2 regions of the Paenibacillus sp. NPDC056933 genome follow, and region 2 is predicted to be linked to the other one. Evidence: riboswitches for the same ligand, from Rfam matches in the RefSeq annotation. Region 2 holds a riboswitch; the other holds the start of a gene.
What was found. A riboswitch is a leader RNA that binds a small molecule or an ion and turns the genes downstream of it on or off. The one in region 2 is predicted to bind thiamine pyrophosphate.

Region 1: another riboswitch for thiamine pyrophosphate. It lies ahead of ACFTRD_RS00060 (ABC transporter ATP-binding protein); the one in region 2 lies ahead of thiC (phosphomethylpyrimidine synthase ThiC).

The regions. Positions count from the first base shown of each region.
Region 1 is NZ_JBHUQN010000001.1:5,428-12,928, forward strand. Features, by position in the region: gene thiD (bifunctional hydroxymethylpyrimidine kinase/phosphomethylpyrimidine kinase) at 1-629, opposite strand, end outside; gene thiM (hydroxyethylthiazole kinase) at 626-1,438, opposite strand; gene ACFTRD_RS00050 (ABC transporter substrate-binding protein) at 1,702-2,703, opposite strand; gene ACFTRD_RS00055 (ABC transporter permease) at 2,864-3,676, opposite strand; gene ACFTRD_RS00060 (ABC transporter ATP-binding protein) at 3,663-4,430, opposite strand; TPP riboswitch at 4,608-4,710, opposite strand; gene hisC (histidinol-phosphate transaminase) at 4,826-5,938, opposite strand; gene ACFTRD_RS00070 (ATP-binding cassette domain-containing protein) at 5,963-6,739, opposite strand; gene ACFTRD_RS00075 (ABC transporter permease subunit) at 6,764-7,501, opposite strand, start outside.
Region 2 is NZ_JBHUQN010000004.1:456,108-463,608, forward strand. Features, by position in the region: gene ACFTRD_RS26170 (lipoate--protein ligase family protein) at 1-408, shown strand, start outside; gene ACFTRD_RS26175 (hypothetical protein) at 479-703, shown strand; gene ACFTRD_RS26180 (Fe-Mn family superoxide dismutase) at 854-2,173, opposite strand; gene ACFTRD_RS26185 (alpha/beta hydrolase) at 2,372-3,400, opposite strand; gene ACFTRD_RS26190 (IclR family transcriptional regulator) at 3,758-4,501, shown strand; TPP riboswitch at 4,621-4,734, shown strand; gene thiC (phosphomethylpyrimidine synthase ThiC) at 5,101-6,885, shown strand; gene ACFTRD_RS26200 (aspartate/glutamate racemase family protein) at 7,095-7,501, opposite strand, start outside.

The sequences.
Region 1 (7,501 bases), on a different contig from region 2:
CCATGGGTATGTCGAGTCACCACCCGAACGTTCTCCAGGTAATGAAAAGACTGTCCATCATAAAGCACATCGACAATCATGCCACTTCCCTCATCATGACCACCTTTTACCAAAGCATACGTAGAGCCCATCTGAACAATCCGCCTGGCGGCTTCTTCGCGCTGACTCAGATTGGTGATAGACATTCCAGTAAGAAGCTCGGCTTCCGGGATGTTCGGTGTCGTGATCAGGGCATGAGGTAGCAATGCTGTAATTAGCGCCTGAATGGCCTCTTGTTGTAGCAGAGGGGCTCCGCCTTTGGCAACCATAACCGGATCGATGACCAGATTGGACCAGCTGTATTGCTGCCATTTCTCGGCAACCAGCCGAATAATCTCGGCACTATAGAGCATACCCGTCTTCACTGCTGTAGGTTGAAAATCATCACCGGTCGAATCCAACTGTTGAGCAATACCTTCATATGAGATGGGGAAGACGCCCTGCACACCGGTTGTATTTTGGGCAGCGATAGCTGTAATTACAGTCATGCCGTATACACTGAGCTCCTGAAAGGTCTTCAGATCAGCTTGAATTCCGGCGCCGCCGCCATTATCGGAACCAGCAATCGTCAAAGCCTGCGCAATACTCATTGTGCACCTCTATCAATCCGGCGAACCTGTGCCCGCTGCGCGAGAATGTCAGGTGTTACTTGGGCCAGTTGGTTCAGCAATTCGATCTGGAAGCTGCCCGGTCCAAGGTCAGCGGTACGTTCCGCCGCAATCTCTGCTGCAACGCCATAGAAAGCGAGTGCCTCCACAACACTGCTCAGCAGGTCGTCTCCCGGTTTCGCTATGGCTGCAAATGCACCAATTACCGAGCTGAGCAAGCAGCCTGCACCAGTCACTTGGGTGAGCAAGGCATGTCCATTACTCGTCAGAAAAGTCGTTTGCCCATCCGTAATGACATCCTCGCGTCCGGTAATGACGACCACACAGCCGAGTTTTTGTGCTGCACGTTCCGCTATTCCGATTCGGTCTCCCTCACCTTGACCTGCATCCACACCTTTGATGTTCCAACGCTCGCCGATGACATTGGCGATTTCGGCCACATTGCCGCGCAATACCGTGAGGCGAATCTCGCGAACGAGCATCTGAACGGTTTCCGTTCGGTACGCGGTTGCGCCAGCTCCAACCGGATCGAGCACAACAGGCACGTTATTTGCATTAGCCGATTGCCCAGCCAGGCGAATCGCTTCAACTACTTTTTCGTCCAGTGTGCCAATGTTGAGTACCACCGCTCCCGACATCTTGGCGACGTCAGCCACTTCTTCAGGCGCATAGGCCATAAAGGGAGATGCACCTAGTGCAAGTAAACCGTTGGCTGTAAAGGGAGCAACGACAATATTAGTAATGTTATGAACAAGTGGATTTTGTGTACGAACACGTTCCAGATAAGACATATAAGATCCTCCTTATAAATATGCAATCTGATTAATAGAAGCAGACAGGGCAGGGTTGCCCTTATATCAGTTGTTAATTCTGCAATGTTGTTGAATTGGGGGGTTCCAATGAATGATAGGAATTGAATCCCGAAATTACTCAGGTGGACGACAGCAATAATGAATCGACAACTTTCAGATTTTGATTGATCTCATCCCGCAAGCGATTCCTTACTCACCCTGCAAGTTGATAAAAGCATCCTCAGCCTTCACGGAATCGGGAATCAATTCACTTTGAACCAGCCATGCACGTACGTTTTCCCAAGAAGAGGCGTCCTGCCCGCCTTTTCATTCATCAGTGGCAGTAAAATATTTAGGCTTTTGGTTTCGATCTCCGGGTCAAGTGGAGAAGTTTCGTTCTCATGCGCGAGCAGAATGTTCAGTGCGTCCTCGGGGTGCTCTGTCACATATTTTTGTCCTTCCTGCATCGCTTTGATAAAGCGGGTAAGCTGTTCTTTTTTCGCTTCAATGCCTGCATCACTTGCAGTCAGTACCAGCTCATAATAATCAGGTACGCCGTAATCGACGGGATTGATTGATTTCACAGCGTGGCTTTCCTTTTCCAGAATCAATTGCTCATGGTTAATAAAACCGCCGATAATGGCATCTGCCTGCCCGGAAGCCAGGGAAGGAATCAGGTCAAATCCCACATCTACCAGATTCATCTTGTCGGGATTACCTCCATCCTGACTGATCATGGTACGCACCATGGCTTCATACAGAGGAATTGAGGAATAGCCGACCGTCAATCCTTCAAGATCTTTAGGCGACTTTACTTTACCGTCTGCTTCAGTCAATAGATGAACGAGTGGATGCCGAACGACGGCCGCAATGGAACGTACAGGAATGTTCTCCCCGCGCGCAAGCAAAATTTGCGGCTGGTAGCTCAGCGCCAGATCGATTTTTCCGGCAGCAACCAGTTTGAGTGAGTCATTGGTGTCGGCAGGCATCTGAACATCAACATCCAGACCTTGATCCGCGAAGTATCCTTTCTCCTGAGCTACATAGATGAAGGAATGCACTGCATTCGGGTACCAATCAAGCATGATGGACAGCTTGTCTTTGGAATCTACTGACGTTTCGGTCGCAGATGATTCTGTATCTTTTGTATTGGAAGCTGAATCCGTAGCAGGCGTGTTGGTGCCCGTCTTGCTGCATCCGCTAACGATCAGCAACAGGGCTATGAGCAGGAGAGGGAGCAGGGAATATATATGCTTATTATTCATTACGTAAGTTCCTCGTTTCTTCCTTGTTATCTGTTATGAAATTCATAAAATTCTACATACCGGTGATTGGAAACCGATGTGCTGCAGTGGCCTCCCAGCGGATAGTAAGGGGAAGACGCTAAGTAAGATAAACCTGTCCCGTCAGGTCTACCTCCGAAAGTTATCCAGCCTTTCTTCTACCTGCATGACGTGGTGCACCGAATCTTCTCTCCAGCCATGCAATGTGTACAAACAGGGCGATACCAAGCAGGGATAACAGCACAATAGCGGCGAACATCGCATCCGTGTTCATGTTGCTCGACATTCTGCGACTGAAATAACCGAGACCCTTGCTTCCACCGAGCCATTCCCCAATCGTTGCACCGACCACACAGTACACCACAGACATTTTTAGTCCCGAAAAGAAGGAGGGAAGGGCATGTGGAATCTGGAGTTTGCGAAAAATATCCCACTTGCTGGCCCCCATCGTCAGCAGCAGTTCACGCTGCTCCGGATCACCCTGACGCAGCCCATCGTAGGTGCTAACTACAATCGGGAAAAATGCGATCAGGAATACCACCGCAACTTTACTCCACAGCGTGTAGCCAAACCACAGGATGAAGACGGGGGACAGGGCAATCAACGGAATCGTCTGACTGATCAAGATGAAGGGATATAACGCTTTTTCAATCGACCGATTCATATACATACCTGTTGCAAGTGCAATTCCGGCACCAATAGACAAGCCAAAACCAACGACAACTTCCATCAAGGTAGCGGGCAGATGTGTAGCCAGCAGAAGGTGGCGATGTTCATACAGCGAACTGGCAATCGCCGTCGGGGCTGGAATGATGAAGGAAGGCACCCATCCCATATGCACAATCCACTCCCAGAGGGCAAGCAGCAAGATCATGAGCAAAAGAAACAGACCATAACGGGCAAGCCAACCTCTTACGCTATGCTTCATGCTATCTCTCAAATTACCGTCTCGCATGCAATTGTTCCTCCAGTAGTCGTCTCATCTGAACGAGAGTCGGTTCGTAGATCATGTCCGAATGTCTTGGACGCGGCAAAGGTACCGTCAGATCCTGCAACTGTTGGCCTTGGCCCACCGGAGTTAACAGGATAATCCGATCACTGAGCAGCAGAGCTTCTTCAATGTCATGCGTGATGAACAACACGGTTTTGCCCAGGCCTTCCCACAGCTCCAGCAGCCACCGATGCATCTCCCGTTTGGTCAGGGCATCGAGTGCGCCGAATGGTTCATCCAGCAGCATGAGCTGGCCGCCTGTCAGCAAAGTACGAAAAAGCGCGACACGCTGGCGCATGCCACCCGACAGCTCGTCCGGGTAAGCAAGCGTGTAGCCGGATAAGCCAAATCTGTCGAGCCCAGCGAGAATGTCCGCTCGCATCCTTGCCTTATCCTGCCGCCCTGAAGCAAGTTCGGAGGGGAGCATGCAATTCTCCATGACGGTTCGCCAGGATAACAGGAGGTCCTTTTGCGGCATGTAGGCCACCTGGCCCAGTCGCTTTTCTTCTTGAACCCAAGGAATTTCAATGATTCCGTGGGTGGGCTCAAGCAAGCCTGCCAGCAGCTTGAAGAGGGTGCTTTTACCGGAGCCGCTGGAGCCGATGATCGAGACGAATTCTCCTCTCGCTACACGCATCGACACATTGGAGAGCACGGGGGAATCCCTTTTTCCCGGGAAAGCATAGCTCATGTTGTGAATGGTGATGTCGTCACCCATTTTCTCGCTTCCTTTCCTCCTCGTTATCAAACAAACAGCAAACTGCGGGATCTCTAATTACACCTTCTGATCTGCCCGCAGAACGCGAAAAAGACCCACCCATTTCCGGAGAAATGAGTGGGTCTGTAAGTTCAAATCACATTAAATTTCATCATCAACATGAAAAAATCCACTTACTGAAAGGCCGCTCCACTTCCCTCCGCTGGTATGATCCAGATCAGGTTCAAAGGGTCCGAATCGTTCGATTCGTCTCAGCCGCAAGGCTCCCCTAGTGCAATGTTCAAGATATGCAGTTGTGTACTCAGCATATATCATAAAGAAGCGGAATGTAAAGAGCCGGATCAGGCAGGTCGTGGTGAGGAAGATAAATGAATGAGGGAGAAGTCATATACCGACTAGGGAATGAGTGCGCCCAGCTCACGGATCAGACGGGCAATCTGCTCAGGTGTACCAATCGTAATCCGAAGCCAGGTAGGCATGCCGAATTCGGCACCGCCGCGAACAGAGATGCCTCGATTCAACAATTCTCTGGTAATGGGGCCACTGTCCTGTAACAGATCAACCATGATGAAATTCGTTTCGGAAGGGATGTAGGGTAATTTCCACTGATCAAAGGATTGCATTAACGTTTCCCGTCCCTGACGATTGTAGTGCAGGCAATGAGAGACAAATTCATGATCATCCAAGCTGGCCGAAGCAGCGGCTTGGGATGTGGCTGTCAGACTGATGGGCAGCTTGACCCGGTTAATGCCTTCAATGATGCTTTCATTCCCGATGCCATATCCGATTCGCAGGCCGGCCAGCCCATATATTTTGGAGAAGGTCCGCAGAATAATCAGATTATTGTACTGTTCCAGCAGCTTAACCGTATCCGGATAATCTTCGCTTTCCGCGAATTCATAATATGCTTCGTCCAGGACAACCACGACATGGGAGGGAACATGTTCGAGTAAACCAAGCAGGGCATCTGCCGTGAAAATGGTTCCGGTCGGATTATTCGGATTGCACAGCCAGATGATTCGGGTTGAAGCATTGATCCGTTGCCGGAATTGCTCCAGGTCCAGCGAATGGTTGACCAAAGGCACTTCATGAATAACACCGCCTGCCAGCAGCGTAGCACCTTTATACCAGTTAAAGGAGGGCACAGGAATGAGTGATTCCTCGCCGGGATTAAGATAAGCTTGGGCGGTAAGGGTCAGTAGCTCGAACGATCCACTGCCAAATACCAGTTGGGAGGTACGCACACCCAGCCGCTCCGCAAGTTTGTCACGCAACAATTGGCTGGAACCGTCGGGGTATTGTGCCAAAAGATCGGAGCCCAGGGATCGGACTGCTTCCGCAGCCAAGGGAGAAGAGCCAAACGGATTCTCGTTCGCTGCGAGTCGATCGACGCTTTCCAGTCCCAACTCCCGCCGAATCTGTTCCATGGATTTGGCAGGCGTATAGGCTGGAATTTGATTTAACAGGTCTTTGACAGGAGGAGAGGGAATGGGTGAAAGGGATTGCATGATCATACCTTCTTTCCAGTAGAATTAGATCGAGAATGATATCTGTTTCTGGGCAATCTGCTGTGCTGTTTCTTGTGGAGGAGTCAACAACCGATTCAGAATCAGGTTTTCAAAATGAGCAAACCCGCTATCCCGAACGCGTGGCCGCTCCAGCGTAATTCGGGTATCCATCGTTATATGACCATCCTCGATTAACAGTACCCTGTCAGCAAGTGCAACCGCCTCGCTGACATCATGAGTGACCAAAATGACGGTCAGCCCTTCTTCTACCCACAAACGTTCGATTAATTGCTGCATCTCAATACGGGTCAATGCATCCAATGCACCGAGCGGTTCATCCAGCAGCAGTAATCGCGGATGACTCGCGAGTGCCCGTGCCAAGGCGACACGTTGTTTTTGCCCGCCTGATAATACTCCTGGCCAGTCACCTTCACGCTCTCCAAGTCCTACATTGCGAAGCGACTGGCGTGCATCCTCCTTGTTCTTGTCGGGGATGCCCAGCCGTACATTGTCGAGCACGGATTTCCAAGGCAGCAGCCGGGCTTCCTGAAACAGAAATCGTGTCTCAGGTGCTGTAGTGCCAAGCTTTCTGTTACCCAGCATAATGCTTCCAGAAGAGGGGGGTTCCAGCCCGGCGATCAGACGCAGCAGCGTACTTTTGCCACAGCCGCTTCGTCCAACGATGGCTACAAACTCCCCTTGTCTCACACTGACGTTGATGTCGGATAGAATCGTGCGCTGATCATACGATTTCTGGACCCCATCCACTTGAAGAAAGGGGCTGATCTGACTTGTGCTCATGGATTCATTCACGCTCCTTTGGCTTTACTTGCGGGATAAAGCCGGGTTCCAGCGCAGCCAGCGCCGTTCCAGCCATTTGGCGATGGTATCGGACAGCTTGCCCAGCAGGGCATATAGCAGAATGCTTAAGACAATTACGTCCATTTGCATGAATTCCCGCGCGTTCATCGCCATGTATCCAATCCCCGCATCCGCTGCAACCGTCTCGGCTACGATAAGTGTCAGCCACATGATGCCAAGTGCGTACCGAATACCCACCAGAATGGAAGGCAGCGCACCAGGCAGGATAATGTCCTTATAAAGGGACCAACGGCTGAGGCCATACACTTTGCCCATTTCAATCAGACCGGGATCGACCGACCGTATGCCGTGGAACGTATTCAGATATACCGGAAAGAATACGCCCAGGGAAACGAGAAATAATTTGGCTTCTTCACCGATCCCGAACCACACAATAACGAGGGGGATCAAGGACAGATGCGGAATGTTACGGATCATCTGGACCGAGGAGTCGGCGATCTTTTCCGCAAGAGAGGAGATGCCATTCAGTACACCCAGCAGGAAACCCAGACCTCCCCCGATGACGAAACCTCCCAAAGCCCGCCTGGCGCTGATACTTATATTGTTCAGCAACTCACCGTTACGAAGCAGACGAAAGAAGGCCTCCAGCACCTGAGCGGGACGGGGCAAAATATTGGCTGCAACGACTCCAGACGCAGTGAGCCATTGCCACAGAGCCAGAATGAGCAGTGGTACAACAAA
Region 2 (7,501 bases):
AGTCAGGCACAGACGGGTGAAATCGAAGGTGCTTTCTGTCCTGGTGATTATGATGTCAGTGTGGGCGGACTGAAATTCTGTGGTATTGCCCAGCGCAGGCAGGCCAAGGCTTATATCATTACAGCTTTTATCATCGTGGAAGGACAAGGAGACCAACTGGCAGCAGACGTTCGCAAGTTCTATCAGGACGCAGCAGGCGGTGCAGGCGAAGGGTATCCCGATGTTCGGCCGGGAACGATGGCGAGTCTGCAGGAACTGGCAGGTGTCCCTTCTACTGCGGCGTATACCGCATCGCTGGTGCGCACACTGCGGCAGCGTTACCCCCTGGCAGAGACAAACCGAGTGTTGACCGTGGAGCAGGAAGCCGTAAGACTCACAGCCGAGCAGATGAAGCTGCGCTACGATTAGTTTCACAAGCTTGGACTTGGAATTGGGTAATAGAGATGATATGATGTGATTTCGAAAGGAGAGTGTCTACATGGAAACATTAAGATATACGTATTTATATGAGGTCATTTCCACAGGCGAAAAGTCTGAATTCAGCCAAATGGCAACAAGCAAGGAAGAAGCAGCTGCCCTGATCGTTGCACGTATCGCTGATCTTGAATTTACAGGTGAAGAAGATATCAAGCTGGGTGATCTGATCGCGATTAGCAAACAGGTTGGCGACAACTATGTGGCCTGTGAGGGTTGCGCCTCTTAATGGCGTGAAGTTCATAGAATTATCCTGATACAAGCAAGTCTTCTTGGATCAAGAGGCTTGCTTTTTTTGTGAGTTTCAATATAAGAGATACCTTTCAGTCATCCGGCTGAAAGATATCTCTTTTTTGGCATATTTCCGAATGTTTAATTCTCAGTAAGGCGGCCACAACAGCTTGCGTGCGGTCTCGTAACGTTCTGCCACAGCAGGCCAGTACACGACATTCCACCAGTCCTCAATATATTTTTTTCGTTCATTTTGGTGTTTCAGGTAATAGGCATGCTCCCATACATCGAGTGGTAAGAGTGGGACGATGTCGGATTGGGACAGGTTCTGGTGTTTCTCCGCCTGCAGAATCTCCAATCTGTGCGCCCGTGGGCTCCAGACCAGCATGGCCCAGCCACTGCCTTCCACTTTGTTGGCAGCTTCGGTGAATTGATTTTTGAACGCTTCATAGCTGCCGAAATCCCGCTTGATCTGCTCTGAGAGCATACCGGAGGGTTTGCCTCCACCTTTGGGATTCATGACCGTCCAGAAGATCGTATGCAGGTAGTGGCCTGCACCATTAAAGGCGAGTTCACGTTCCCAATGTTTGACGAGTTCGAAGTTATTCTTTTTCCGCGATTCCGCCAGCTTTTTCTCTGCGGTGTTCAGTCCGTCCACGTAGGATTGATGGTGTTTGTCATGGTGAATGCGCATCGTCATCTCATCAATATGGGGCTCAAGGGCGTTATAAGCATAGGGCAGGGGAGGGAGAGTGTGTCCACCGATGGGAACAGGCTTCTCCTTGACCGGCGCTGCCGAAGAGGTGGATGAACCCTCTGTAGTTGAAAGACTAGACTGAACAGCCGCAGATGATTGTGCCTGCACTGATGGAGGAGGGCTCATTTTTCCGACTGTAGAAGCAGGACCTTCCGCTGCCTCCCGAATGGCCTCCCCGGAATCGTATGTGAGGTTTTCTTGTAAATTAGGTTCAGACGGGTACCCCGAGGTTTGAAGAATCTGATCCAGTGAAAAAGATGGGTCAGCCGCCAAATCCCGCATAACTCCAGGCTGCTTCAGCGTATCGAGCACCCCCAGGAAATACTCGGATTCTCGAATGAAATGCAGGAGAACCACTTTGGCGAGTGGCACAGCCTGCACGGCAGTACTTTGCTCCAGCAGGACATACAACTGTCTAATGAACTCCCGCGACTGTGAGCAGGAGGCGGCGATCAGTTGTTCGATGCAGCGGATGATGTAGGGGGCCGGAGGGTGAGTTCCTGGCAGGAGCTGCTTCAGCAGTTGATTTGCCGTTCGCTCACTATTCGCAAAGGTAGCCTCCCATTCCTCAAGCAGCTTGACATAAGAGGACTCAAGCTCAGGAACCAGTGCTCGCAAAACAATCGTATGCTCTTTCTCCTGCTCTTTCCAGAAACGGATCTCTTCGAGTACCCGCAGAGGCAGCAGATGCCCATATCCATACCAATTCATATACGGTGAACCTCCATTCAAATTGAATTCAAATTCAGACCCAACAGCAGAAATAAAAACGGATCGCCCGGTTCGCTCCATTTTAATGTAGAAGTTAGAGCTGTCTTTAATTACGTCCCAAGAGTATATTCTCCCGGCATGTTGTCCTATGTGTACATAAAAAAAAGAGCCCCTAAGGGCTCTTGAATTACCGAATCATCACGATTCTCCGTTATTGGTATTATCCACATCATCGCTGCTGGTCTTCGTCACATGACTCAGGAATGTGGAGACACGGCGCAGATATTCCTTCGGATGCTCCCGGAAGATCAACTCATGATGCGCACCGTCCACAATCCATTCATCGGAATACGGATTGGTCTGGTTGGCAGCAAGCAGCTCCGCAATGGGGTAAGGGGCTTTCTCGTCCTCGGTACCATGAATGAAGAAGATCGGGAAAGGATAATCTTCTTTTTTCACTTCCTGATACGGAATTTGCTGCAATCCGGTTCCGTTCAGAATCGGGAACAGCAGGTTCATAATCTCCAGCGTAGGCTGACGTGGCAGGTCAATCTGATTATGGATGTTGTGATACAGTGTATCTGGTTCGAGCAGGAACGTGCTGTCCAGAATCATCGCATCCACATCTTTGGTAATAAGTCCAGTCTGGAGGGCCGTACCGGCACCCATGGAGAAGCCCCATACGACAAGCTCCTGAGCTCCGCGCTGCTTGGCAAATTGAATGGCACCAAGCAGCTGCTGGGACTCGGCTTTACCTCCTGTAGCGACGGCCTTGTTCACCTGGGAGGCGAAGCCATAATCGAACATCACCACATTAAATCCGAGCTGGTGAGCATAATGGGCCAGATCATACATCGGAACCCAGGTTTCCTCACGATTCGCACCATATCCATGGCTGAATATGATGGTTTTATTTGCATTATCATCTGCCGGAATATACCAACCTTGCATGGTTCGACTGCCGTCAGCTGCCGGGAACGTGATGTCTTGATACTTCATGTTCTTGGCCTGCATGGGATTGGAGAAGACAGGCGCTACAGTTGGATTGGATAATACCCAGGCAATATACCCGTGTAGTGCAATGAAACAAAAGAGCAGAAAAAATACAACGGAGAGCAATAACGCCACGACAATATGTTTTAACCGGATCAGCCTCGGTGATAACGAAGAGGGCAGATCGGACACTTTCGTTTGCAGCGGGGCTTCGCTCTGGGATGTCTGATACATGATTGCCCCTCCTTTTAAAATCAAATGAAGATAACAACGAGACGAACAGAGCGGATAAATGATTTTTCTGACTACTTATGAAGCAAAAGCTGAATTTAATATATCTTTATCGTATGTTCCAATATAGTCAAAGTCAATTGATTGGAGGCATTTGTTACGCAATTGTTATATAGTTCTGAAGATATATGGTTAACATTTCCTAAGGGTGCAAATTGCAGGGGATTTATATTTATAAAAAGAAAATATTTACACTTCTCCCTATTCCATATTGGCGCTTCTGGTTTACAGATGAGACCGTTTCTCATATAATTTATGTAACCGAGTTTCATGTGATGAAACATGAGGAGGATAACATCCATGGAAGACCGCAAGTTAACCGTCCGGGCTGTAGAACGGGCGCTGGATATATTATTATGTTTTACAACCCGCAGTGATCTGGGACTCACGGAAATTGCCAGCCAGATCGGTCTGCACAAAAGTACAGTCCACCGTCTGATGGCAACTTTGGAGGAACGAGGATTCGTCATCCGTGATGCAGCAACCGAGAAGTACCGACTCGGCATACGCATATGGGAGCTGTCTGCACATATGTCACGCAGCGATGATCCAGCCATTCTGTTCCTTCCTGCGATGGAGCGGCTAAGAGATCGGCTGGGCGAAACGGTGAGTTTGTATTTGCGTGATGGCAGTGAGCGGATTCGGATTCAAGCCGTGCAGAGTGATCAAGCGATTCGCCGTGTGGCTCCGGTGGGAGTGAGGCTGCCGCTATCCGTGGGAGCGTCCAGCAAAGTGCTGATGGCTTTTGCGACCGAAGAGGACCGTGAGGATCTGATGAATGGGCCGGAATGGCCTGTATTTATCGATCCCAAAGTGTATCTAGCACAGATGGGTGACATTCGTGAGCATGGATACGCAACAAGTTATGAGGAACGTGAGCCGGGAGCAGCAGCAGTTTCTGTCCCTATTATGGACCGCAGAGGTAATATCGCTGCCGCTTTGTCGGTATCCGGCCCAGTTAGCCGCCTGTCCCAGGAGACCTTGCACGAATACGCACCTGTGTTGAAGGAAGCTGCCACACAGATGGGGCTTATGCTGTCCTGATTTCAGATTTCTGGAATATAAAGGTTGTCTTTTTTATTTCAATACGCTACTCTGTAATGGACGGCCTCACAGGCCAGCATAACTGAATATGGATCTGCAGCGTATATGCTGCAACTTGTTAACGTTACTGGGGGAGTCCGAATTGTCCGGACTGAGACGGAATCGCATGAGATTCCGGACCCTTTGCACCTGATCTGGATCATACCAGCGTAGGGAAGTAATCGGCGATACGACCACGAACACCACATATGTGACTTATGGATGGACTCCGCTCTGGAGCCTGCATGAGTTGCATGAGTGGTGATGGACATAGGCCGGTTCCCTTGGGAACCGGCTTTTTTTATATACCGTATACAGGCGAACGACGATACCAGAGCTGTTTTTTGGACCATGTGCTCAGAGCGGCTCGCGAGCGTTGGGTAGGAAGTGCTTTTGCCCCACTGTCTGTATTACTTGGAATGTGATGTCCTTATCTTCTGACGTATGACCGCTCTTTCTTTTTCTGTGTTGTGGATGATCCGGGACTGTGCACAAAGCTATCAATCCAGTCGATTACCAATGAGGAGGAGACAAGAGCGATGAGTACAGAGAACAGAACGATGGGACAAGACGAGCAGGATCAGCCGTTGGAAAAGAGTACAGGTGCGGCCGGACGGGTTCAGCCCTTCCCGGGCAGCCGCAAAGTGTACATTCAGGGCTCACGACCGGACATTGCTGTACCGGAGCGTGAAATAGCCCTTCATGACACGAATACTCCCCAAGGGGTGGAGCATAACGAGCCGCTGCGTGTCTACGATACGAGCGGACCAATGACTGATCCCGGATTTCATGCCGATATCCGGGCAGGGTTGCCCGCGCTGCGTACCCGCTGGATAACGGAGCGTCAAGATGTTGAGGCCTACCAGGGACGAACGGTAAAACCGGAGGATAACGGATTGAAACCGGGCGGGAAGCGAGCTGGAGCCGAAGAATATCCTGGCTTACGAGGTAAACCGCTGCGGGGACAGGCTGGGCGCTGCGTGACCCAGATGCATTATGCAAGGCAGGGAATCATCACGCCGGAGATGGAGTTCGCTGCCATTCGTGAAGGGGTGGAGCCGGAGTTTGTGCGGCAGGAGCTGGCGAGTGGCAGGGCCATCCTGCCGTCGAACATTAATCACCCGGAGAGTGAACCGATGCTGATCGGGCGTCATTTTCACGTGAAGATCAACGCTAACATCGGAAATTCTGCCGTATCCTCCTCCATCGAGGAAGAGGTGGAGAAGATGACATGGGCCGTGCGCTGGGGCTCGGACACAGTGATGGACCTGTCCACAGGTCGAGACATTCACACTACCCGGGAATGGATCATCCGCAATTCACCTGTGCCAATTGGCACGGTGCCGCTCTATCAGGCGCTGGAGAAGGTGAATGGCGAAGCTGAAGCGCTGACCTGGGAGTTGTATCGAGACACGCTCATCGAGCAGGCAGAGCAGGGCGTGGACTATTTTACGATTCATGCCGGCGTGCTGCTGCGATATATTCCAATGACCGCCAAACGGATGACCGGCATTGTGTCACGGGGCGGGTCCATTATGGCAGCATGGTGCCTTGCGCATCATCAGGAGAATTTTTTGTACACCCATTTTGAAGAAATCTGTGAAATTATGAAAAGGTATGACGTGGCGTTCTCTCTAGGGGACGGACTGCGCCCGGGAAGCATCTACGATGCCAATGATGAAGCCCAGATGGCTGAACTGGTTACGCTTGGTGAACTCACGCAGATTGCCTGGAAGCATGATGTGCAGGTGATGATCGAAGGTCCGGGACATGTGCCGATGCACAAGATTAAGGAGAATGTCGATCTGCAAATGGAGATCTGCAAGGAGGCGCCGTTCTATACGCTGGGACCGCTGACAACCGATATTGCACCAGGATATGACCACATTACCTCAGCGATTGGGGCAGCGATGATCGGCTGGTTCGGCACGTCGATGCTTTGTTATGTTACGCCAAAAGAACATCTGGGTCTTCCCAACAAGGATGATGTACGGGAAGGGGTTATTGCCTACAAGATCGCTGCTCATGCCGCCGATCTAGCGAAAGGTCACCCGCGTGCCCAGCGCCGGGACGATGCGCTGTCCAAGGCACGGTTTGAGTTCCGCTGGCGGGATCAGTTCAACCTGTCACTGGACCCGGAACGAGCGCTGTCCTATCATGATGAGACGCTGCCAGCCGAAGGGGCCAAGGAAGCCCATTTCTGCTCCATGTGCGGGCCGAAATTTTGCAGTATGCGTATAACGCAAGATATTCGTGCCTTTGCCGCGGACAAGGGACTGTCCGAGAATGAGGCCGTGGCTGCGGGCATGCAGGAAAAGGCAGAGGAATACCGGACACGCTCCTAGGCGTCGTTACAACGCAATCTGGACAGCCTGACATAGTGAAAAGCCGTTCCTCTCCGTGATCGCGGAGAAGAGCGGCTTTAACTTGGGTACGTGGCGCGCACACTTCATTTCGAAGGACAAGGATTTCAACACAGCATATTTTTTATCAGCTTTATACCATTCGGAAGCCTCTCATTCGAGAGTCTTTTTATTTTACTTCACAAACTTACCTAACGCCGAATTATGTTCAAATTCTTCTCCAAATACGCCGCAAGCGAAGCCAATGGACTATAAATCAACATGTCTGTATCTGCGGTGACACGCGCCGCTGCGGGAGCCATGGACAGTTGAGCGGCTATTACCTTTTTAGTAGGGAACTGCTCAGCAATTTGCTGTAATCCAGCACTCACCGCCGCTAGATAGCCTTCCTTATCGCCTCGCATAATTAACTCAAATGCCCCCGGGATCAGTACCGCTTCAGTCCCCATGGTCACGGCCTCGTGCAGCTGCTCATGTTCATCATCTTGCTGCAAAGCCTGATTCACCCGCGCCATCGTTCCTTCAATCGTTGCAGGGTTGGTAAACGCCAATATGAATCTCCCCGGTACCCGTTTCATTTCCTGAAGTAATGGATCAT